Regions from separate parts of the Erwinia sp. 9145 genome, predicted to be linked through region 1. Evidence: predicted binding sites of a transcription regulator. Region 1 holds the regulator's gene; each other region holds the start of a gene.
The links. The regulator LexA, encoded in region 1, represses DNA repair genes until DNA is damaged. The targets are predictions, from matches to a motif close to TNCTGTATGTACATACAGNA.
Positions count from the first base shown of each region.

Region 2: the regulator LexA is predicted to act here: its motif matches at 5,427-5,446, upstream of FA91_RS06580 (DNA translocase FtsK 4TM domain-containing protein).
Region 3: the regulator LexA is predicted to act here: its motif matches at 5,647-5,666, upstream of FA91_RS10230 (YebG family protein).

Region 1 covers NZ_JQNE01000001.1:71,325-79,133, reverse strand. Annotated here, with positions in the region: gene FA91_RS00355 (conjugal transfer protein TraF) at 40-1,266, opposite strand; gene zur (zinc uptake transcriptional repressor Zur) at 1,759-2,277, shown strand; gene FA91_RS00345 (CsbD family protein) at 2,374-2,583, opposite strand; gene dinF (MATE family efflux transporter DinF) at 2,822-4,141, opposite strand; gene lexA (transcriptional repressor LexA) at 4,247-4,855, opposite strand; gene FA91_RS00330 (diacylglycerol kinase) at 4,963-5,331, opposite strand; gene plsB (glycerol-3-phosphate 1-O-acyltransferase PlsB) at 5,460-7,809, shown strand, end outside.
Region 2 covers NZ_JQNE01000001.1:1,321,707-1,329,515, reverse strand. Annotated here, with positions in the region: gene FA91_RS06590 (replication-associated recombination protein A) at 1-1,266, opposite strand, end outside; gene lolA (outer membrane lipoprotein chaperone LolA) at 1,274-1,885, opposite strand; gene FA91_RS06580 (DNA translocase FtsK 4TM domain-containing protein) at 2,084-5,365, opposite strand; gene lrp (leucine-responsive transcriptional regulator Lrp) at 5,485-5,979, opposite strand; gene trxB (thioredoxin-disulfide reductase) at 6,490-7,458, shown strand; gene cydD (cysteine/glutathione ABC transporter permease/ATP-binding protein CydD) at 7,589-7,809, shown strand, end outside.
Region 3 covers NZ_JQNE01000001.1:2,102,665-2,110,473, reverse strand. Annotated here, with positions in the region: gene pyk (pyruvate kinase) at 1-669, opposite strand, end outside; gene FA91_RS10250 (MurR/RpiR family transcriptional regulator) at 776-1,636, opposite strand; gene zwf (glucose-6-phosphate dehydrogenase) at 2,009-3,484, shown strand; gene FA91_RS10240 (bifunctional 4-hydroxy-2-oxoglutarate aldolase/2-dehydro-3-deoxy-phosphogluconate aldolase) at 3,687-4,325, shown strand; gene purT (formate-dependent phosphoribosylglycinamide formyltransferase) at 4,369-5,547, opposite strand; gene FA91_RS10230 (YebG family protein) at 5,683-6,102, shown strand; gene FA91_RS10225 (sugar phosphate isomerase/epimerase family protein) at 6,141-6,959, opposite strand; gene FA91_RS10220 (prolyl oligopeptidase family serine peptidase) at 7,123-7,809, shown strand, end outside.

The sequences.
Region 1 (7,809 bases):
GCAGGCGGTAAAAGGGGCGCACGGAGCGCCCCCGGACGATCAGAACGTAAAGTTCATTTGCGCTACCGCGCCCCAGGTGTTGTCGTCGCCCTTCATACCGGCAAGGTCGAGATGGACTTTATTAAAGGGTGACAGGCCAAAACCGGCAGTCACCACGTTGGTGTCGTTAGACTTCATATCCGCACGGTAGCCGGCGCGTAGCTGGAGCCAGCTCAGCAGGCGATATTCGGCACCGATGCCCGCATACTGACTTTGATCCTGCGTTTTAAAGCGTTTGGTCGGCGTCGCATCCACATCGAGCGCGGTGGTCAGGCGATCGGTATGGAACGACACGCCCGGCGTGACCACAGGTCGGATCTGATAAGTGTCTTTGAATCCGCTGATCTCTTTGGTTTCAATATCGCGAGAAATCAGGTTTTGCGCGCTGACGCCCAGCGTCCAGTTATCGTTCAAATCGGTTGCGGCGCCCGCATCGATGTTGAAACCGGTGTCGTCATTTTTGTAGCGGCCTTTTTTGAAATCTGATTTGTCGTAGTTATAGACCGACGCGCTGTAGTTATAGAGATAGGTTTTCTGCAATTTCGGCGTCACGCCGAAGGAAACCGGCTGCCCTGCGATGGTGAACTCATGCGCTACGGCAACGCCATAATCGTAAACAATCGCGCCACGGCCCAGCCCGGCAGAGGTCAGCCTGTCTTCATCGCCAGGCAGCGGAAAAATAGTGCCGTCGGCCACGCCCTGAAGGTAATCAATATCGCTCTGGCTGACGGCGGCTCTGACATTCGCCGTGCCGTAGGCTTTGGTGACGAAGGCAAACGGCAGCACCTCATTGGGTACGGTCACAGCAAACGCAACGCCTGCGGTGCCGGAGGCCTGATTGCCCTTCATGCCGCGCAACTGGCTGGCAAGATCGCCAGCTGCGGCCTGCACGCGTGGATAATCGGCCGGAGTGAAGCTGCCGCTATTAGCGATGTCCTGGTAACTGTCGACGCTGTCGGTCAAATCATCAATCTTATCAATCAGCTTGTGTTTGTCCGTGAGCTGAACGCCCGCCGCAGGAAGAATAATGCTGACGTTGTCTTCCGGTCGCGCTTTGGTCATTAACGCCGGGTTAGCCAGCACCGCAGTGCCGTAGGTGGATGACGCCACGCCCGTACCGCCCATTGCATCATTACGCGCATCGTAATAGTTGCCGGCTGCAAGCGCGCCGAGAGGGACGGAAAACAGGACAGTAAATACCGCAGGTTGGGAAAATCGTTTCGACATACTGATTTTTTTTGCCATTTTGCTTTAAACCCATCCATAAAAGAAGAGTGCGCGCTCATAACGTGAGCCCGGTGCGATGACCTGCATAATGAACATTTTTGGAACAATTCATTGCTGAGAAAACAGGAACAATTCACTGGCTTTTCTGCTCATTGACCCTTTATTTATCTGTTAACACGCTAATTAATAAAGTAGGTGATAGCGTCATTTTGGCTCAGATCCCTGCCATACCTGCCTTTCGCAACAAGCTTCATCTTTATTCATGCCAATGACATTAATATTATTTTAGTGAAAATTTCAGACACGAGCAGAAACAATGAGAAAAATCAGTTTTCATTAACGATAGCGTATTAGGGCAAATACCACCGGTTTCTGGAGTTTCGCTGGTAAGCAACCCTGTGGCAAAGAGGAAATATTTATGGGGAAGCGGAATTCGGCGTTTCAGTTATGCCGTGATAACATAACAATCACTATCGTGCGGAGGGCAATACAATGAACCTGAACAGTCCTGAAAAAATTCTCTCTCAGGCAGAGGTGCTTTGTCAGCAGCGTAATGTCAGATTGACGCCTCAGCGCCTGGAAGTTCTTCGTTTAATGAGCCAGCGCAGCGGCGCAATCAGTGCTTATGACCTTCTGGATCTGCTTCGTGAGTCCGAACCGCAGGCGAAACCGCCCACGGTGTATCGCGCGCTTGATTTTCTGCTCGAACAGGGATTTGTCCATCGCGTAGAGTCAACAAACAGCTATGTGGTCTGCCATCACTTCGAAGAACCTTCACACAGTTCAGCGATGTTGATCTGCGATCGCTGCGGCTCCGTGGCTGAACAGCATGCGGATGGCGTTGAAGAGATATTGAAAACGCTGGCGCTAAAATCAGGTTTTGTACTGGCGCATAGCGTAATAGAAGCGCATGGTTTGTGCGGAGAGTGTACAGTTGTTGAAAGCTGCACCGATCGTAAAGAGTGCAAGCATGATCACAAGGAATGGGTGTCAAAGAAACGCGGGCGCTGAGAAATTCGGGACGATAAGAGGGATTAAGCGGCACTGTCCATGTGCCAGGGTAGGAGTATCATCCTGAAACGCTTAAATGAGTGTCAATCAGGGCTGTCAGAAACGATGGTTGTTGTGGGTTTCCCATTCGCTTAATTCTTTTTCAGCCTGGTCTTTTCCATAACCGTAACGCTCCTGAATTTTACCAACCAGCTGATCGCGTTTGCCTTCAACAATAGTCATATCATCGTCGGTCAGCTTGCCCCATTTCTCTTTCACTTTACCTTTCAACTGTTTCCAGTTACCGCCGGCTTCGTCTTTATTCATCTTGTCTCTCCTCGACCTTAGGTGTTGTCCGCTTAAGTGATATCGTTTTAGCAATAATGCAAAAGCAAGATAATTCGCTTTAAATGCCTAACGTACAGATAATTGTAGTAGAAGATGAGAAATTTTCCGCCCAACCCGAGTGGATTACTCTTATTCCGCCATCAATCCTGTGGCAAAAATGAAAAAAGACAGGCAGATCAGCCGCTAACGAAACGGCAACAACATGTAAAAAAATGTGTCAGGAAAGCCACGTGCCGTTTTGCCAGTGTCGCCGCCAGATCCCCCACAGCACCACTCCTCGCAGAACAAGAAAAACGGTTAACGCCAGCCATAAGCCGTGATTACCTAACAGCGGCACGCTGGTCAGCGCCAACCCGTAACCCAATGCGGCAACCGCCATTCCATTGCGCATTTCGCTGGCGCGCGTGGCGCCGATAAACATCCCGTCCAGCAGATAGCACCACACGCCGCATACGGGCAGGATGATTTGCCAGATAAGGTAGTTATCTGCCTGCTGTTGTAGTTCAGGAATCGATGTAAGCAGCGCGACGATATTTGTCCCGACAACGGCATAGAAAAGTGAGAAAGCCAGCGCAACCATGCCCGCCTGGCGGCAGGCCGAACGCCATACCAACAGCAGTTGTCTGCCGTCGCGGGCGCCTACGGCTTCGCCGGAGCAGGCTTCTACGGCATAGGCAAATCCGTCAAGCGCGTAGGCGGTAAAGGTCAGGAACATCAGCAATACCGCATTAACCGCCACCACTTCGCCCCCCAGGCGGGCGCCGATAATGGTCAGCGACATAAAGCAGAGTTGCAGCAGCAGCGAGCGCAGCATGATATCGCGGTTCAGGCGCAGCAGTCGGCGAACATTGCCTCGCCAGGCCGTTTTTAACAACGGCAGCCTAATGCCGCGCAATTTCAACACCTTCACAACCATCAACAGGCCGATGGCCAGCGTGCAGTATTCTGCGATAACCGTCGCTGTCGCGGCGCCCTGTACGCCCATGTTGAGCCCCAGCACCAGCCAGAGGTCGAGGACGATATTCACCAGGTTGCCTGTAATGAGCAAAATTATCGGTGCACGCGCATACTGCACGCCCAGTAGCCATCCCAGCAAAACTAAATTAGCCAGCGTTGCCGGGGCGCTCAGCCAGCGGATGTTCATAAAGAGTGCAGCCTGATGCAGAACGTCGCGTTCACCGCCGACCAGTTTTAATGCCAGGTGGGTGAGAGGAGATTTGAATAAGATGAAGGCAAAACCTGCCATAAAGGCTATCAGCAGCGGTTGCATCAGCGCGCGTGCCAGCGCGGTTTTATCGCCGGAACCCAATGCCTGAGCGGTCAATCCTGTTGTGCTCATGCGCAAAAAAAGCAGCAGCATGAACAGAAAACTGGTTGCCGTGGTGCCTATTGCCACGCCGCCAAGGTAGGTAGGGCTGTCAAGATGGCCGATAACGGCTGTATCCACCAGTCCAAGAAGAGGAACGGTGATGTTCGAGAGGATCATCGGCAGCGCCAGCCGCCAGAGGTGTTTATCAGAGGAGGTGAAGAATCGCATCGGTTTCCACTACGCGACAGACGATAAAACTGCTCGCTGGCCGGGGCAAGTCAGCGAGCAGGCGGGGCGCACGCGCTATTCATCATAACGCGTTAATGAAGTCGGTCAGAGCCAGTTGCCGTTACGAATAACACCGACGGCCAGCCCTTCAATAGAGAGCGTCTGCTGGCGTAAATCGACCACGATAGGTTCAAACTCATTGTTTTCTGGCAGAAGATGAACAATGTTGCCCTGTTTTTTCAGGCGCTTAACGGTGACTTCATCGTCAATACGCGCCACGACCACCTGGCCGTTACGCACATCCTGCGTTTTGTGCACCGCCAGCAGGTCGCCATCCATAATGCCAATGTCTTTCATCGACATACCGGCAACGCGTAGCAAAAAGTCGGCGCCCGGTTTGAACAGATCGGGATCAACCTGGTAGCGCCCTTCAATGTGCTCCTGCGCCAGTAGTGGCTCACCGGCGGCCACGCGACCGATGAGCGGCAACCCTTCTTCTTCTTCCATCATCAGACGGATACCGCGCGATGCGCCAGAAATGATTTCAATCACGCCTTTACGCGCCAGCGCCTTCAGGTGCTCTTCCGCCGCGTTAGGAGAACGAAAACCCAGCCGGGCTGCGATTTCTGCCCGCGTTGGCGGCATGCCGGTCTGATTAATGTGGTCGCGAATCAGGTCGTAGACCTGCTGCTGCCTTACCGTTAGTGCTTTCATTCCGCCCCCTGGTTGTTTATACAGTCGACTGTGAGTATATACAGGTATTTGCTGATTGAAAACCCAAAATATGGGAAATAACAGCGCGTTGTCAAAATCTGGAAAGATTATCGCATTTGCGGTATTAACAGCATTGCCCACACGAAGAGCGCAAACAGAATGGTTAACAGCACCGCCGCTGAGCCCATATCCTTTGCACGGCCCGATAGCGGATGAAATTCACTGCCAATGCGGTCGACGACGGCTTCAATCGCGCTGTTGAGGATTTCCACTATGATGACCAGCACCACGGAACCAATCAGCATCACGCGCGTAATGGCATCCACGTCCAGCCAGCAGGCAATGGCGATAGCCACAACGGCGGCAATCGCCTCCTGACGAAATGCCGCTTCATGACGCCAGGCGGCGCTCAGCCCCTTCCAGGAGTAGCCGGCCGCTTTAATGATCCGGGTCAAGCCGGTGACGTTATTTGCCATGTTCAGGGAACCCTTTGAGATATTTAACGTCAATGTCCCGGTGGCGCACAAATTGCAACACCACAGATTTCACTGGCGCTTTCTGGTATGCTTGCGGCGCTTTGCTAACAAGAGGCTTCATGTTGTCTATGTCAGGTTGGCGTAAATTATATTATAACCTATTGAATTTACCTGTAAAAATACTGGTAAAGAGTAAGGCGATACCCGCCGAGCCGATTACGGAACTGGGGCTGGATACGTCGCGCCCTATTATGTATGTGCTGCCGTACGATTCAAAGGCTGATTTGCTGGCGCTGCGCGAACAGTGCCGTAAAGAAGATCTTCCCGATCCGTTAGAACCGCTGGAAATTGACGGTGCCGTACTGCCCCGCCATGTGTTTATTCACGATGGCCCGCGCGTTTTTCCTTACTTCGTGCCCAATCTTGAATCCGTAAAACTTTTCCATGAGTATCTGGATTTGCACCGCAGCAATCCGCTGCTGGATGTGCAGATGGTGCCGGTCTCGGTCATGTTTGGCCGTGCGCCGGGCCGTGAAGTTCAGGGTGATGAGCAGCCGCATCTGCGGGTGCTGAACGGCATTCAAAAATTCTTTGCCGTCCTGTGGCTGGGCCGCGACAGCTTTGTGCGTTTTTCGCCGATCCTGTCGCTGCGCCGCATGGCGACCGAGCACGGCACCGATAAAAGCATTGCGCAAAAGCTGGCGCGCGTGGCGCGCATGCATTTCGCCCGCCAGCGCCTGGCGGCCATTGGCCCCCGACTGCCGGTCAGGCAGGATCTGTTCAGCAAGCTGCTCCAGTCAAAGGCCATTGCCAAGGCCGTTGAGGACGAAGCGCGCAGTAAAAAAATCTCTCATGAGAAAGCGCAACAGAATGCGATTGAGCTGATGGAAGAGGTGGCGGCGGACTTCTCTTACGAAGCCATTCGCCTGACCGATCGCATCATGGGCTGGACGTGGAGCAAGCTTTATCAGGGCATTAACGTCAACGGCGGCGAACGCGTTCGTCAACTGGCGCAGGATGGTCATGAGATCGTCTATGTGCCCTGCCATCGCAGCCACATGGATTATCTGCTGCTTTCTTACGTGCTTTACCATCAGGGGCTGGTGCCACCGCATATCGCCGCAGGCATCAACCTGAATTTCTGGCCCGCCGGTCCTGTTTTCCGCCGCCTTGGCGCATTTTTTATTCGCCGAACCTTTAAGGGTAATAAGCTCTATTCCACGGTTTTTCGCGAATATCTCGGCGAACTGTTCAGCCGTGGTTATTCGGTAGAGTATTTCGTTGAAGGCGGTCGCTCACGTACCGGTCGTTTGCTGGATCCAAAAACCGGCACGCTGTCGATGACCATCCAGGCGATGCTGCGCGGCGGCAACCGCCCGATTACGCTGGTGCCGATTTATATCGGCTATGAGCACGTAATGGAAGTCGGTACTTACGCCAAGGAACTGCGTGGCGCAACCAAAGAAAAAGAAGGACTGATGCAGATGGTGCGCGGACTCAGTAAGCTGCGCAATCTCGGCCAGGGCTACGTGAACTTTGGCGAACCGCTTCCGCTGGTGAACTATCTGAATAAGCACGTGCCCGAATGGCGCGACGCTATCGATCCTATTGAGTCCCAGCGTCCCGCCTGGCTCACCCCGGCGGTGAATGATATCGCTGCACGCGTGATGGTGAGGATCAACAACGCAGGCGCGGCTAACGCCATGAACCTCTGCGTCACCGCCTTGCTGGCTTCCCGTCAGCGCTCGCTCACCCGCGAGCAGTTGACCGAGCAGTTGGACTGTTACATGCAACTTCTGCGTAACGTGCCCTACTCATCCGACGCCACCGTGCCGGATATGACGCCGGAAGCCCTGCTCAGTCACGCCCTGAGCATGAATAAGTTTGAGATTGAGCAGGACAACATCGGCGAGATCATCATTCTGCCACGCGAGCAGGCGGTACTGATGACCTACTACCGCAACAACATTCATCACATGCTGGTAATGCCTTCGCTCATCGCCGTTATTTTGATGCAGCATCGCGAACTGAGTCGGGCAGAACTGCTGCGTCAGTTAAGCGTTATCTATCCGATGCTGAAAAGTGAACTGTTCCTGCGATGGAATAAAGAGGATCTGCCTGGGGTGGTCGACGCGCTGGTCAGCGAAATGGCGCGTCAGGGCCTGCTCACCGCCGACGAGCACGCGCTGCGCCTCAGTCCTGTTCGCTTCCGCACACTGCAACTGCTGGCGGCGGGCGTCCGTGAAACGCTCCAGCGCTATGCGATTACGTTCTCAATCCTCAGCGCCAACCCGGCCATTAACCGCGGGACGCTGGAGAAAGAGAGCCGCACCATGGCGCAGCGCCTGTCGGTTCTGCACGGCATCAACGCGCCGGAATTCTTCGATAAAGCGGTATTCTCAACGCTGGTGCTGACGCTGCGCGATGAAGGCTACATCAGTGATACCGGCGATGCGCGCGTTGAGCAGACGCAGCGGG
Region 2 (7,809 bases), 1.3 Mb from region 1:
CCCGCGTGCGGTCGGCTGGTAGTATCGGGTGAAGGCCATCTCAGGCGGAAAGTAATCCTCTCCAGCCGCATAGGCGTTAGGCTCATCGTGTGCGTAACGATACTCTGCGCCCAGGCCCATCTCTTTCATCAATTTTGTGGGCGCATTTCGCAGGTGTTCAGGCACGTCGAAATCCGCTTTTTCGCGCGCGTCGCGCATCGCGGCTTTAAAAGCGGTATAAACGGCGTTGCTTTTCGGCGCGCAGGCAAGATAGACAATCGCCTGCGCAATGGCCCGCTCGCCTTCGGCCGGCCCGACGCGGGTGAAACAGTCCCAGGCGGAAATTGCCACCTGCATGCCGCGCGGATCCGCGTTGCCGACGTCTTCCGAGGCAATCGCCAGCAGCCGACGCGCCACATAAAGCGGATCGCCACCTGCGGTTATAATGCGTGCGTACCAGTAGAGCGCGGCGTCTGGCGCAGAGCCGCGCACGGATTTATGCAGCGCAGAGATGAGATCGTAATACCTGTCGCCTTTGTTATCGAATCTGGCACTGCGCTCACCGGACACTTCATTCAGCAGTGCGGGGGTCAGTTCACGCTTGCCTTTGCTGTCTGCCTCGGCCATATCGGCCATCATTTCCAGCGTGTTCAACGCGCGTCGCGCGTCGCCGTTGACCAGTTCGGCAATCATCCGGCGCGTGTTTTCCGGCAGCACGATGTCGCCGCCGTTGTAGCCCCGCTCGCCGTCGTTCATCGCCTGCTCCAGCACCTTTTCGATATCGTCGCTGGTGAGGGATTTCAGCAGATAAACGCGCGCGCGTGAGAGCAGCGCCGAATTCAGTTCAAAGGAGGGATTTTCAGTGGTGGCACCAATAAAGGTGATGGTGCCGTCCTCAATGTGCGGCAGGAACGCGTCCTGCTGACTTTTATTGAAGCGATGCACCTCATCCACAAACAGGATGGTGCGGCGTCCCGCATTGCGGTTCTGCCGCGCGCGCTCAATGGCTTCGCGGATCTCTTTCACTCCCGACGTGACCGCCGAAATGCGCTCCACGTCGGCCTGGCCGTAGCGACCAATGATCTCCGCCAGCGTCGTTTTCCCCGTGCCCGGCGGCCCCCACAAAATCATCGAATGCAGATGCCCCGCTTCTATAGCGCGCGGCAGCGGCTTACCCGGCGCCAGCAGATGCTGCTGACCGATATATTCCGCCAGCGTACGTGGCCGCATTCGCGCGGCCAGTGGCTGGAATTCATTATGGGAAAAATCAAGTGGCAGGTTACTCACGCAAACCTCACTTACGCTGGTCGTCCAGCGTCACGCCTTTTGGCGGCGTAAACTGAAATTTGTCCGCGCTGACCGCACCGTTCTGCTGGCTTTTCAGCGTGTAGCTGCTGCGCTGACCGTCCTGCTCTACCGCACTGAACTGGTTGATGGTGCCGTTAGAAGAAACGTTTATCGTAAACTGTTTCAGGTTGCCATCGGCCGCTTTCGGGGTCAGCTCAAAGTTATCGCCAAGCTGTTTAATGTTGTACTGTTTCCAGTCACTGTTCTGGTTACGAGCAATCAGCATAAAAGGCGTATTGCTTGTCGCGTCTTTCAGCCAGGTTGCGCTCACCTGCTCGACAAAGGGATTATAAAACCACAGCGTTTTACCGTCGGAAATAATGACGCTTTCATCCGGCGCGGTCATGTGCCAGTTGAAAAGATTAGGACGCTTAACCCACAGTTCACCCTCGCCATCCTGTACCGACTGGCCGCCGCCGTCGGTGACTTTCTGCGTGAAGCTGGCATGGAACGTTTTGACTTTATCCAGGCGCTGCTGCAAATCAGAGGAAGCATCCGCCAGAACGCTGGCAGAAGAAAAAGCGGCAATCATACAGCATGACATCAGTAGTTTTTTCATTACGGCATCCTTTTTAAAACGCTTTTATCCCGATAGCGGGGGCGCATTCGTCGATAACTGTAGCCAGGTCAGCGCCATTTCAACAGAAGATTACGCTGAATGATGCTGGCAATATAAGAGGTTATGGGTGTCATGAAGCAAAAAATCAACGGGCCGGATAAATCCGGCCCGTCAGCGGCAGTAAAACTCTCTTATCTGCTACATTTCATGCGGCGGAGGAGACAACACCTCGCGGTTACCGTTGTGACCCGGCGAAGAGACAATGCTCTGCGCTTCCATCTGTTCGATAATACGTGCTGCACGGTTATAGCCAATACGGAACTGACGCTGCACGCCGGAGATAGACGCGCGACGCTTTTCAACCACAAAGGCCACCGCCTGATCGAACAACGGATCGAGTTCCTCGTCGCCATCAAGCCCCGCGCCGCCGCTTTCGCTCTCTTCACCGGCAGTAATGCTGTCGATATACTGCGGACGACCGCGCGCTTTCCAGTCCTGCACAACCGCATGAACTTCCTGGTCGCGCACAAACGCGCCGTGAACACGCACCGGCATTGAGGAATTTGGCGGCATATAGAGCATGTCGCCCATACCAAGCAGTGATTCCGCACCCGCCTGGTCAAGGATGGTGCGCGAGTCAATTTTGCTGGATACGGTAAAGGCAATGCGGGTTGGAATGTTGGCTTTGATCAGGCCGGTAATCACATCCACCGACGGACGCTGCGTCGCCAGCACCAGATGGATACCCGCCGCACGCGCCTTCTGCGCCAGACGCGCAATCAGCTCTTCAACCTTTTTACCCACCGCCATCATCAGATCGGCAAATTCATCAACCAGCACCACAATGTAAGGCAGTTTTTCCAGTACCGGCGGCGTGGCGTCCATGCTGTCGCCCGGCTTCCAGAACGGATCCGGGATCGGACGGCCCATCGCCTCAGCCTGCGCCACCTTCTCGTTATAACCAGCCAGGTTACGCACGCCGAGCGCCGACATCAGTTTATAGCGCCTTTCCATCTCGCCGACGCTCCAGCGCAGCGCGTTGGCCGCATCTTTCATGTCGGTAACAACTTCGGTCAGCAGATGAGGAATGCCTTCGTAAACCGACAGCTCAAGCATCTTCGGATCGATCATGATAAAGCGCACCTCTTCCGGAGTGGCTTTATACAGCATGCTGATGATCATCGCGTTAACGCCGACCGATTTACCTGAGCCAGTGGTACCCGCGACCAGCAGGTGCGGCATCTTCGCCAGATCGGCCACAACCGGCTGCCCGGCGATATCTTTACCCAGCACCACCGACAGCGGCGACGGATTGTCGCGGAATTTCGGGCACTCCAGCACTTCGCGCATGTAAACGGTCTGACGATGTTTGTTAGGCAACTCCAGGCCGACATAGGGCTTACCGGGAATGACTTCAACCACGCGAACCGCCACGGCGGAAAGCGAACGGGCCAGATCGCGGGAAAGATTTGAAATACGTGCGGCCTTCACGCCCGGCGCAAGATCCAACTCATAACGAGTGATCACCGGGCCAGGAGAAATGCCGACCACTTCGGCTTTGACACGATAATCTGCCAGCCGCGCCTCAACCAGGCGGGCCGTTTGCTCCAGCGCAAACTCATCAACCGGCTCCGCCTCAACCGGCGGCGCGGTGAGCAGATCCAGCGTGGGAAGCGGCGTGGTGGGTTTTTCCAGCGGCTGCTCATGGCGAACCAGGAAAGGATGGAACAGGCTATCGGCCGCTGGCGGTTTCGGCGCCTCGGGCTGTATGGCGGCCGGCTGCTGTGGCGCAGGCTCAGGGCGCTGCTGCTGCCATTGCGTTTGCTGCGGTGCAACAGGCGCGGCATCCGCTTCCGGCGCCGCCGGAAGCGTGAACAGCGGCTCGCTTGGGCCATCGTCCACCAAATCGTCCATCGGTGAAAAGTCGAACGCGCCAGCGGTATCCAGCGAAAAAGTGGGCGCTTCGGTCGCTTTTTCGTCGTCGTAACGCTGCTGTTGCTGAGCGGCAAATTCACGAGCCAGCGCGGCCTGCTGAAGCGCATCGTCGTCAGGAGCCGACACCTCTTCGCCATAGCGTGCCTGCTGCTGCGCCATAAAGGCCTCGCGCAGGTGTGCTTCTTCCAGCGCATCGGCATCATTAACGTTAGCGGGCGCAACCGGCGCACGCTGTTCAGCTTCTTTCGCTTTTTCCTCGGCCACGCGTTGGGAAGGCAATTTGATGCCATACGATGCCAGTTCGCGTCGCGTGGGCAGCTTAACCGGATTCGGACGTGGCAGAGAGGGGCCAATCCCCTTCTTGACCTGCGGATTGCTCTCTTCACTGGTCGCGCTGAATGCAGGCATAAAGGTGATGGCTGCGGCAGAGGCGGCGGCGACGCTGGCGGTATCATTCAGGTCGGCAGCGTTACTGATGATGTCAGCAGGCTGCGAGGCGGCCGCCGTTGAGAAATCAAATGGCGACGCGGATGCGGCGTCGCGCCAGTTCCCCATACGGGGCGCATCGTCTTCTTCTGCTTTTACGGGAACAGAAGGCGCTGGCGTTTCTGCCGGAACGTCAAAACGGTAAAGCTCGGGCTTCTCGTCAACGGCGGCGATAGTCGGCGAAATAGCGCTTTCGACTGGCGCAGCTTCAGGCGAGACCTTTACGCTGTCCGGCTGCGGTCTGGTCAGCAGAACGTCATCCTCTGGCATCTGCGCGGGCGCAACCGCCACATCGTGCGTCTGCGGCGGCGCAGCTAACAGAACGTCATCGTCCTGCGCTTTTTTCGGTGCGGCCAACAGCGGATCGTCTTCAGTGGACGGTTTCAGAAGCGGTTCAGCGTCATCAACGTATTCTTCGTCTTCTTCCCAGCGTTCGTCGCGGCGGGAGCGGTTGCTGGCAAAGGTCAGTACGCCCATTACCGCGCCGCCGATCTTCTCGGCAATGGTCAACCATGACCAGCCGGTATAGAGCGTCAGGCCCGCCGCCCATACCACGAGCAGCGTCAGCGTGCCGCCGGGGCCGTTAAACCACGGCACCATCGCGCTGCTGATCAGGCTGCCGATAACGCCGCCGGAGGCAAAATACCAGATATCATCGGCATTCAGTGCTGCCAGCCCACAGGAGGTCACCACCAGCGCCAGCACGCCGATAAGCCGAAGCGAGACGGCGAAATAGTCGATATAGTCCTGTGAATGGCGCTGCCTGAACGTTATCCAGCACAGGCCAAGTATGACCGGAGGAATGGCGTAGGCCATCACGCCAAAGATGAAAAACAGCGTATCGGCCAGCCAGGCGCCAATGCCACCGCCCAGATTATGGATAGGTTCATGCCAGGCGGTTTGCGACCAGCTTGGATCGGAAGGATTGAAGCTCAGCAACGCGACCATCAGATAGACGGCGAAAAGAGCGACAATGATTAACAGCGCTTCCAGCAGGCGACGCCCGCTGCTCAGTGGCTGTAGGGAAACTTCTTTATCTTCTGTGTATTCCTGGCTCAAGAGTTCTCTCCAGGTGCCCGTAAACTATGAAGGCAACAGCGCCGGACGTTGCCGACGCTGAACCTGTATGAATTCACAGGAGTGTACCGAAATCTGACAGCAATTGCACCTGCCCTCTTTTAGCGCGTTTTAATCACTAAGCGATTACTTTGCTTCACTTCTTCCATCACCACATAGGTGCGGGTGTCGTTGACGCCCGGCAGACGGAGCAGGGTTTCGCCCAGCAGTTTACGATAGGCAGACATATCCGGCACGCGCGTTTTAAGCAGATAGTCGAAATCACCGGAAACAAGGTGACACTCTTGAGTTTCCTCAAGTTTTTGCACCGCAGCGTTAAATTGTTCAAATACATCCGGCGCGCCACGATTCAGAGTAATCTCAACGAAGACCAGCAATGACGCATCCAGATAGTGCGGATTTAACTGCGCGGTGTAGCCCAGTATAAATCCCTGCCTTTCAAGGCGACGCACGCGCTCCAGACAAGGCGTCGGCGACAGCCCTACCCGTTTAGACAGTTCGACATTAGAAATTCGTCCGTCTTTTTGTAGTTCATTCAGAATGTTACGGTCAATTCTGTCGAGATCTTTACCGGGTCGTTTTTTATTGTCTACCATTATTATTGTCTCTCTTAATGCTATCCCTTTACCTGCCGTACCCTGATGCGCCAGGGTTGTTTAGGTGAAGACTAACGCCTGCTGCGATTAACACGCCCATCCGTATGACGCATGCTGCCTGTCCGCCGCATGCGTCATGACCAATGACAGACTGAGATTATTCGGCCTGAAGACTCGCGCATGCCAGAAACCTGCCCGAATTGCCTGAATACGCTCCGCTTCACTGACTGTTTTCGCAAAACATCAGCCGATTGTCAAAGCAAAACAGCTTAAATCAGTACAACGTGCCAGATACATCCCTTCCCGACTGTTTTTAAATAAATATTTTTACCTTTTTGCACCATCAGACATCATTGTATGCACGCTGGTGGCGCACCGCTCCCCATCGTGGCACGATAGGAAATTGGTTTACCCTTTTGCACCCATCGTTAACAAAATCGCACAATACTTTTTTTGCCAGGGTAAATTCCTTACAATCGAAAACAATAACCGATTAAAAAAGAGGGGCTCATGAGCACGGCCAAACACAGTAAATTACTCATTCTGGGTTCCGGTCCAGCAGGCTACACCGCTGCCGTCTATGCTGCGCGCGCTAATCTGCATCCGGTATTGATTACCGGGCTGGAAAAAGGCGGCCAGTTGACCACCACCACTGAAGTAGAGAACTGGCCCGGCGATCCTCACGACTTAACCGGTCCGCTGCTGATGGAGCGCATGCAGGAGCACGCCGAGAAGTTCAATACTGAAATCATTTTCGATCACATTCACACGGTGGATTTGCAGAATCGTCCCTTCCGCCTGACCGGCGACAGCGCGGAATACACCGCCGATGCGCTGATTATTGCTACCGGCGCCTCCGCACGCTATCTGGGTCTGCCGTCGGAAGAAGCTTTTAAAGGCCGCGGCGTCTCCGCCTGCGCAACCTGCGATGGCTTCTTTTATCGCAATCAAAAAGTGGCGGTGATCGGCGGCGGCAATACCGCCGTCGAAGAAGCGCTTTACCTGGCAAACATTGCTTCAGAAGTGCATCTGATCCACCGCCGCGACAGCTTCAGAGCAGAGAAAATCCTGATCGATCGTCTGATGGACAAGGTGCGTAACGGCAATATCGTTTTGCATACTGACCACACGCTGGAAGAGGTTATGGGCGATCAGATGGGCGTCAGTAGCCTGCGCTTGCGCGCCACTCGTGACGATCAGCAGACAAAAGTGCTGGAGGTTGCCGGTCTGTTTGTTGCTATCGGCCACAGCCCTAATACGGCCATTTTTAACGGTCAGCTTGCGCTTGAAAACGGCTATATCAAAGTGCATTCGGGTCTGCAAGGCAACGCGACGCAAACCAGCATTCCCGGCGTTTTTGCCGCAGGCGACGTAATGGATCATATCTATCGTCAGGCGATCACCTCCGCAGGCACCGGCTGCATGGCCGCGCTGGATGCGGAGCGCTATCTGGACGGATTAGTTAAAAACGATAGCTAAGTTGTTAAAATGATGTATCAACCTTCCCCAAGGCGGCCGCAACAGGTCGCCTTTTTATTTGCCTCATTGTACCATTAGCCACTTTCTCCTCCGTTCAAATCAGGAACGGCTTCCCGCTTACCGGTAGATGATGGACAGAACACGGCAGCAACAGCTACTTCGCTGGTTAAAAAGTCAGAGCTCGCAGGGTAAACGCTGGTTACAGTTGACGAAAGTGCTGGGCATGCTCAGCGCCCTGCTTATTGTCTGTCAGGCCTGGCTGCTGGCCTCATTGCTTCAGGCGCTGATTGTCGCAGGCACGCCGCGCGCCGAATTGCTCACGTCCTTCGCTTTGCTGCTGGCCTGTTTTCT
Region 3 (7,809 bases), 2.0 Mb from region 1:
TTTCGCCACGATTTTCGCATCGCAGCCCGCCTCTTTAGCAAGGCGGCGCGCATAGTTAAGGTCTTCACCGTTACGCGGGAAGGAGACGGCAAGGTAGTCACAGCCGATTTTTGCGGCGGTAAGAATATCGACTTTGTCTTTTTCAGTCAGCGCTTCGGCAGAGAGGCCGCCGCCCAGCTTGTTAATGCCTTTATTGTTGGAAAGCGGGCCGCCGACGGTTACCTCGGTAAACACCTTCATTCCCTGAACTTCCAGCACTTTCAGTTGAACACGGCCATCGTCCAGCAGCAGAATATCCCCCGGCACCACGTCAGCGGGCAGACCTTTATAATCAATGCCAACTTTGTCTTTATCACCTTCGCCTTTACTCAGGCTGGCATCAAGCAGGAAACGGTCGCCCACGCTGAGAAATACTTTGCCTTCTTTGAAGGTAGAAACGCGAATTTTCGGTCCCTGAAGATCGCCTAAGATGGCGACATGACGGCCAAGTTTTGCGGCGATCTCACGCACCTTATTCGCGCGGAGTTGATGATCTTCTGCGGTGCCATGTGAAAAGTTCAGCCGAACGACGTTTGCACCCGCAGCGATGATTTTTTCGAGATTGTTATCGCGATCGGTGGCGGGGCCGAGTGTCGTCACAATTTTGGTTCTTCTGAGACGTCTTGACATGTATGACTCCGTTGACGTTAAAAGGATGCTGCCGGCGCAGATCCTGAAAAGATGGATTCTATCTTATAAGAAAAGGGGCGAAGGCATCGACCCTTTACGTTGTCGTTCAGTTCGTCGCGCGCGGTTCTTTGTCGAATCTCGACTCTTTTAAGGCCGCTTTTACGCGTTTGAGATTGTCACGAAACCGCGCCCCGCGCCGCAGCGTAAAACCGGTCGCCAGCACGTCAATCAACGTAAGCTGGGCCAGCCTTGATACCATTGGCATATAAATATCCGTGTCTTCAGGCACGTCCAGCGTTAACGCCAGCGTGGCACCCTGCGCCAGCGGCGAGCCCGCAGAGGTGATGGCCAGCACGGTGGCGCCATTTTCGCGCGCCAGTCCTGCCAGCTCAACCAGGCTCTTTGTGCGCCCGGTATGGGAGATAAGCACGATAACATCCGTTTCCGCGCTGTTGATGCAGCTCATGCGCTGCATCACAATATCATCGGAATAGATCACCGGCACATTAAAGCGAAAAAATTTATTCATGGCATCGTGCGCCACGGCGGCGGAGGCACCGAGGCCAAAGAACGCGATTTTATTGGACTGGGTGAGAAGATCGACCGCGCGATTTACCGCGCTGACGTCCAGGCTGCTTCTGACGCGATCGAGGCCCGCCATAGCGGATTCAAATATTTTCTCTGAATAGATCTCGACGCTGTCGTTTTCATCGACGTTGCGGGTTACCCAGGGCGTACCGTTCGCCAGGCTTTGCGCCAGCTGGAGTTTAAAATCGGGGAAGCCTTTAGTTCCCATACGATGGCAAAAACGATTGACCGTCGGCTCGCTGACATTGGCTTCTCTGGCCAGCAGCGCAATACTGGAGTGGATTGCCGAAGCGGGTGCGGCAAGGATCGCTTCGGCGACTTTCCGCTCGGATTTGCTCAGCGTTTCAAGCTGAGTCTGAATTTTTTCCTGCATATTCATTACGGCGCCCGCTCATACATTCTGACGATTTCAATCAAAGGAGAAATCGATGTCATTTTGTAGAGAATATACAATGTATTAAACGGCTGCGGGCAGAAGGATCGCTTGTGGCTTTGTCATTTTTTGCCAGAGTTTGATCTGCGTCTGACTTTAATCGTCAACAGGCGGTTTAAAAGCGACGATAAAAACAAGCGCTCGCAATATGGAATAATGCGTTTAAACAGATAACATATTGAATCATCAGTGCTGAAACGGCGCGCTCAGGTTTACGCGAGGCGGGCAAAAGCAGTACATTGTGACGAAAGAAAATTACAAAGAGTCTGGTATCGACGGAATGTACGAGCCAGTTCATCCTGCAATGAGGAGAATCAAATGGCGGTTACACAAACAGCTCAGGCATGCGATCTGGTTATATTTGGTGCCAAGGGCGATCTTGCACGCCGAAAACTGTTGCCTTCGCTCTACCAGTTAGAAAAGGCCGGACAAATTCATGAGGAGTCACGCATCATTGGCGTGGGCCGTGCCGACTGGGATAAAGCCGCTTACACCAAAGTGGTGCGCGAGGCGCTGGAAACCTTCATGAAGGAGAAAATTGACGAAGCGTTGTGGGATAAGCTGAGCGGTCGTCTGGACTTCTGTAACCTCGACGTGGATGACACCTCGCATTTTCCAAAACTGGGTAAAATGCTCGATCAGAAAAACCGCGTCACCATCAACTATTTCGCCATGCCGCCGAGCACCTTTGGCGCCATCTGCAAAGGGCTTGGCACTGCCAAACTCAATGCGCAACCCGCGCGTGTGGTGATGGAAAAACCACTGGGCACCTCGCTGGATACGTCACGCGAAATCAACGATCAGGTTGGTGAATATTTCGAAGAGAATCAGGTGTTCCGCATCGACCACTACCTGGGTAAAGAGACGGTGCTCAACTTGCTGGCGCTGCGCTTCGCGAATTCGCTGTTTGCCGCTAACTGGGATAACCGCACCATCGATCACGTACAGATTACCGTGGCCGAAGAGGTGGGGATTGAAGGGCGCTGGGGCTATTTTGATAAAGCCGGCCAGATGCGTGACATGATCCAGAACCACCTGCTCCAGGTGCTGACGATGATTGCGATGTCGCCGCCGGCGGATCTCTCCGCCGATCGTATTCGCGATGAAAAGGTGAAAGTACTGCGTTCGCTGCGCCGCATTGATCACTCCAACGTGCGCGAAAAAACCGTGCGCGGTCAGTACACTTCTGGCTTTGTGCAGGGCAAAAAAGTGCCCGGCTATCTGGAAGAGGAAGATGCCAATAAATCCAGCAGCACCGAAACCTTTGTCTCCATTCGTGTGGATATTGATGACTGGCGCTGGGCTGGCGTGCCGTTCTACCTGCGTACCGGCAAGCGCCTGCCCACCAAATGCTCTGAAGTGGTGGTTTACTTTAAAAATCCTGCGCTGAATCTGTTTAAAGAGTCATGGCAGGAGCTGCCGCAAAACAAGCTGACCATTCGTCTTCAGCCAGACGAAGGGGTGGATATCCAGATCCTCAATAAAGTGCCGGGGCTGGATCACAAGCACAACCTGCAAACCACCAAGCTGGATTTAAGCTTCTCTGAAACCTTCAACCAGTCGCACCTTGCGGACGCTTATGAACGCCTGCTGCTGGAAACCATGCGCGGCATTCAGGCGCTGTTTGTGCGTCGCGATGAAGTGGAGGAAGCGTGGAAGTGGGTGGACTCCATTATGGACGCGTGGGCATCGGATAAAGAAGCGCCTAAACCGTATCAGGCAGGCACCTGGGGGCCGGTGGCCTCCGTGGCAATGATCACTCGCGACGGTCGTTCCTGGAACGAATTTGAGTGATGATCCGGCATCAACTAACCCGCTTCGGCGGGTTTTTTTATCCCTCCGGGAAAAAACTGAACCGTAGTTTCAAAATATGTTCAATCGCATAGACGTCGGCTCCGGCAATCCTGTATGGTAGAGCCAGTCTGACGCCAGATGCGTCGCTTTTGCCCGTTTGAATCCGCTGAAGGAAGACGGGCCAGACAGGAGAAACAGCTCGATGAGTAACTGGAAAATAAGTGCGGAACAGATTCTGACCACCGGCCCGGTCGTGCCGGTGATCGTGGTCAATAAGCTGGAGCACGCGGTGCCGATGGCAAAAGCGCTGGTGGCCGGCGGCGTGAAAGTGCTGGAAGTGACGCTGCGTACCGCCTGCGCGATGGATGCACTGAAGGCGATGATTAAAGAAGTGCCGGACGCCATTGTGGGCGCCGGTACGGTGCTGAACGCGCAGCAGTTGAAAGAAGTTACCGATGCGGGCGCGCAGTTTGCCATCAGCCCTGGCATCACCGATCCGCTGTTAAAAGCCGCGGTCGATGGCTCAATCCCGCTGATCCCTGGCATCAGCACCGTTTCCGAACTGATGACCGGCATGGACTACGGACTGCGTGAGTTCAAATTCTTTCCTGCCGAAGCGAACGGCGGCGTGAAAGCGCTTCAGGCCATTGCCGGGCCTTTCTCTCAGGTGCGTTTTTGCCCTACCGGCGGCATTTCACCTGCCAACTATCGCGATTACCTGGCGCTGAAAAGCGTGCTGTGCATTGGCGGTTCGTGGCTGGTGCCGGCGGATGCGCTTGAAGCAGGCGACTTCGATCGCATTACACAGCTGGCGAAAGAGGCAGTTGCCGGCGCGCGTTAATACGCGAAAACAGGGAAGGCGGCGCCGCCTTCCTTTTTTGTATTCAGCCGCTGACCTTCACCTGTGCAGCACTGTTAACCGCGCGCTGTACCGCCTCTTCAACGTTTTCACCCGTCGCCAGCGCAACGCCCATCCTGCGCCGTCCCTGAATGTCAGGCTTGCCGAACAACCGCAGTTGCAGACCGGCGCCAAGCGCTTCCTCAACGTTGCCAAACTGCACATTGTCGCTGTTCAGTTCAGGCAGGATCACCGCAGAGGCAGCCGGGCCGTACTGGCGGATACCGCCAATCGGCAGGTTAAGAAAAGCGCGCACGTGCAGCGCAAACTCTGAAAGATCCTGCGAAATAAGCGTGACCATGCCGGTATCGTGCGGGCGGGGAGAAACTTCGCTGAACACCACCTCATCGCCGCAGACAAACAGCTCAACGCCAAACAGACCGTAGCCGCCGAGCGCGCTGACGACTTTTTCTGCGATCTGTTGCGCGCGTGACAAGGCGAGACCGCTCATCTGCTGTGGCTGCCAGGATTCGCGATAGTCGCCATCTTCCTGCCGATGCCCGATTGGATCGCAAAAATGGATACCGTCGACGGCACTGATCGTCAGCAGCGTAATTTCAAAATCAAACTTCACCACCCCTTCGACGATCACGCGTCCCGCGCCGGCGCGGCCGCCTTCCTGCGCATACTGCCAGGCAGCGTCAAGCTGCGCGGCGTCGCGAATAAAGCTCTGGCCCTTGCCGGATGAACTCATGACCGGTTTCACGATGCAGGGAAAACCAGTCTCGTTCGCCGCGCGGGTAAAAGCCTGCTGGCTGTCGGCAAACTGGTAAGAAGAGGTGGGCAGCGCCAATTCTTCCGCAGCCAGACGGCGTATGCCTTCACGATTCATGGTCAGACGCGCAGCGCGCGCGGTCGGCACCACGCGCTGGCCCTGTTCCTCCAGCGCAATCAGCATATCGGTGGCGATCGCTTCAATTTCCGGCACGATATAATCAGGACGCTCAAGTGCCACCAGCGTCTTTAACGCCTCGCCGTCGAGCATATTAATAACGTGGCTACGATGCGCCACGTGCATCGCCGGAGCATCGGCATAACGGTCAACGGCGATCACTTCCACACCAAGACGCTGGCATTCCAGCGCAACTTCTTTACCCAGTTCGCCTGAACCTAACAGCATTACGCGAGTTGCGGCGGGGCGCAGCGCGGTTCCAAGAGTCGTCATAGTCTTTACCTGATTGAAAAAATCGCGCGCGCAGTATAAACGAAAACGTTTGCGTCTTCATCTGCTTTGCAGGGTTGAGTTTACCCGTAATGTTCGTTATACTGTATATAAATACAGTTAAATGAGGTGTGCGGAATGGCTGTTGAAATCAAATACGTTGTTGTGAGAAGAGGTGAGGAAAAGATGACCTTTGCCAGTAAAAAAGAAGCGGACGCCTACGACAAAATGCTCGATATGGCAGAAGCATTCTGCGACTGGCTGGGCGATGCGCCGCTGGAGATGGACGAATCACAGCGCGAAGCGCTGGGTCTGTTCCTGGCGGAACGTAAAGACGACGTACAGCATATTGTGCGCACCAGCAGGGCGCCTGAGCACCCTGCTGACAGGCCGCGTGCTGACCAACCTGATGAGAACGCCAGCAAAAGCGACAGAACTGAAGCCAGCCCGGTAGAAAAAGAAGCTGAACCGGAAGCGGGCGAGGCGTCCGTAAACGCATCCGACGACCGTCCTGCAAAAGCGAAAAGCGGTGCAGGACGAGCGGCTAAGGCGGCGTGATATCGACTCCGGCGCGGCGCGCGCGTCGGAGAAGCGATTTATTGCGCAAGACAGTTTTTCAGCGCCCGCATCGCCTTTTTCGCGATGTCTGACGGCGGCTGCTGGTGCAGTTCGTCATTAAAGACTTCCAGCCCCAGCGGCCCGCTGTAGCCTTTTTCAGAAAGGCAGCCAAGCAGGGTGCTCAGCGGGAAATTGCCCTCGCCGGGCAGCAGGCGACGATGGCGGGCGGTCTCTGACAGCGCGTCGATCTCGGGCGTCACGGCCAGGTCGGAAAGCTGCACGAGAAAAATCTTCTCCGCGGGTATATTCGCCAGATCGGCAACGGTGCGCCTGCGGGTAAAGAGATGAAACGCATCCACCACCAGTCCCAGACCGGCTTCATTAATATTCTCCACCAGCCGCCATGCCTGGGGGAGTGTATTGATGTGCGTACTCCAGGCCATCGCCTCAAACGCCACACGTAGCCCGCGCGCTTTTGCTTCCTGCGTCAACCAGAGCAGATCCTCTTCTTCACGTTGGGCGATACAGGCGGGATCGGTTGAGGCAGGCACCAGCAGCGTTGATGCGTCCAGCGCGGCGGCGGTATCCAGAAGGGTTAGGGCTTCGCTGCGTTTCTCTGCGCGCTTTACATCAGGCGCGCCGGTAAAGTCCAGCAGCACCTGATAATCCGTCAGCGCCAGACCCTGCGCATGGATAAATTGTGTGAGCTGCCGGACATCGCTCTGCGCTTTTTCCACATCCTGACGCCACAGTTCGATCTGTTGAAAACCCGCCCCGGCGGCAGCGCTTATTTTCTCTTCAGACGTGCCGCCCAACAGCACGGTATTCAGGAATAGTGGATTATTCGCGAATTTCATATTTCTCCCCTGTTATCGACTTAAAAAAGCAGAGCGTCGCCGCGCCCGCCAAGCGGTCATGTTGCCTTTTCACAACAAAAAAGCAGTCTAGCCGTCCCGCCTGGCATTCGTGGTCGCAACATGCCACCCTTAAGGCAGATGATTGATAGTGCGAGGGAGAGTGATGACCAGACCACCCGTGGCAAAGAAAATTCCTTTCGAAATGACGTTACACGGTGAGACGCGTACCGATAACTATTACTGGCTTCGCGATGACAGCCGTGAAAATCCTGACGTACTGGACTACCTGCATGCTGAAAATGATTACGGCAAAGCAGTCATGCAATCGCAGCGGTCGCTTCAGGATCGGTTGCTGAAGGAGATCGTCGATCGCATTCCGCAGGACGACCACTCGGTGCCCTATGTTAAAAACGGCTATCGCTATCAGCGTCGTTATGAAGAGGGGAAAGAGTACGCTGTCTATACGCGCCAGCCTGAAAAAACCACCTCGCCGGATAGCTGGCAGATCCTGCTCGACAGCAATCAGCGTGCGGCGCAGAGCGAGTTTTATACCATGGGCGGGCTGGCGGTTGCGCCGGATAACCGGCTGATGGCGGTAGCGGAGGATTTTCTTTCACGTCGTCAATACGGCATTCGCTTCTGCGATCTGGAAACCGGTACCTGGTATCCTGAAGTGCTGGAAAACGTCTCCTCTAGTTTTGTCTGGGCCAACGACAGCCAGACCCTTTATTACGTGTTAAAAGACAAGCAGACGCTGTTGCCCTGGCAGGTGTGGCGCCATCGTGCGGGAACCGCGCAGGAGGCGGACGAACTGGTTTATGAGGAAAAAGACGACACCTTCAGCGTGAGC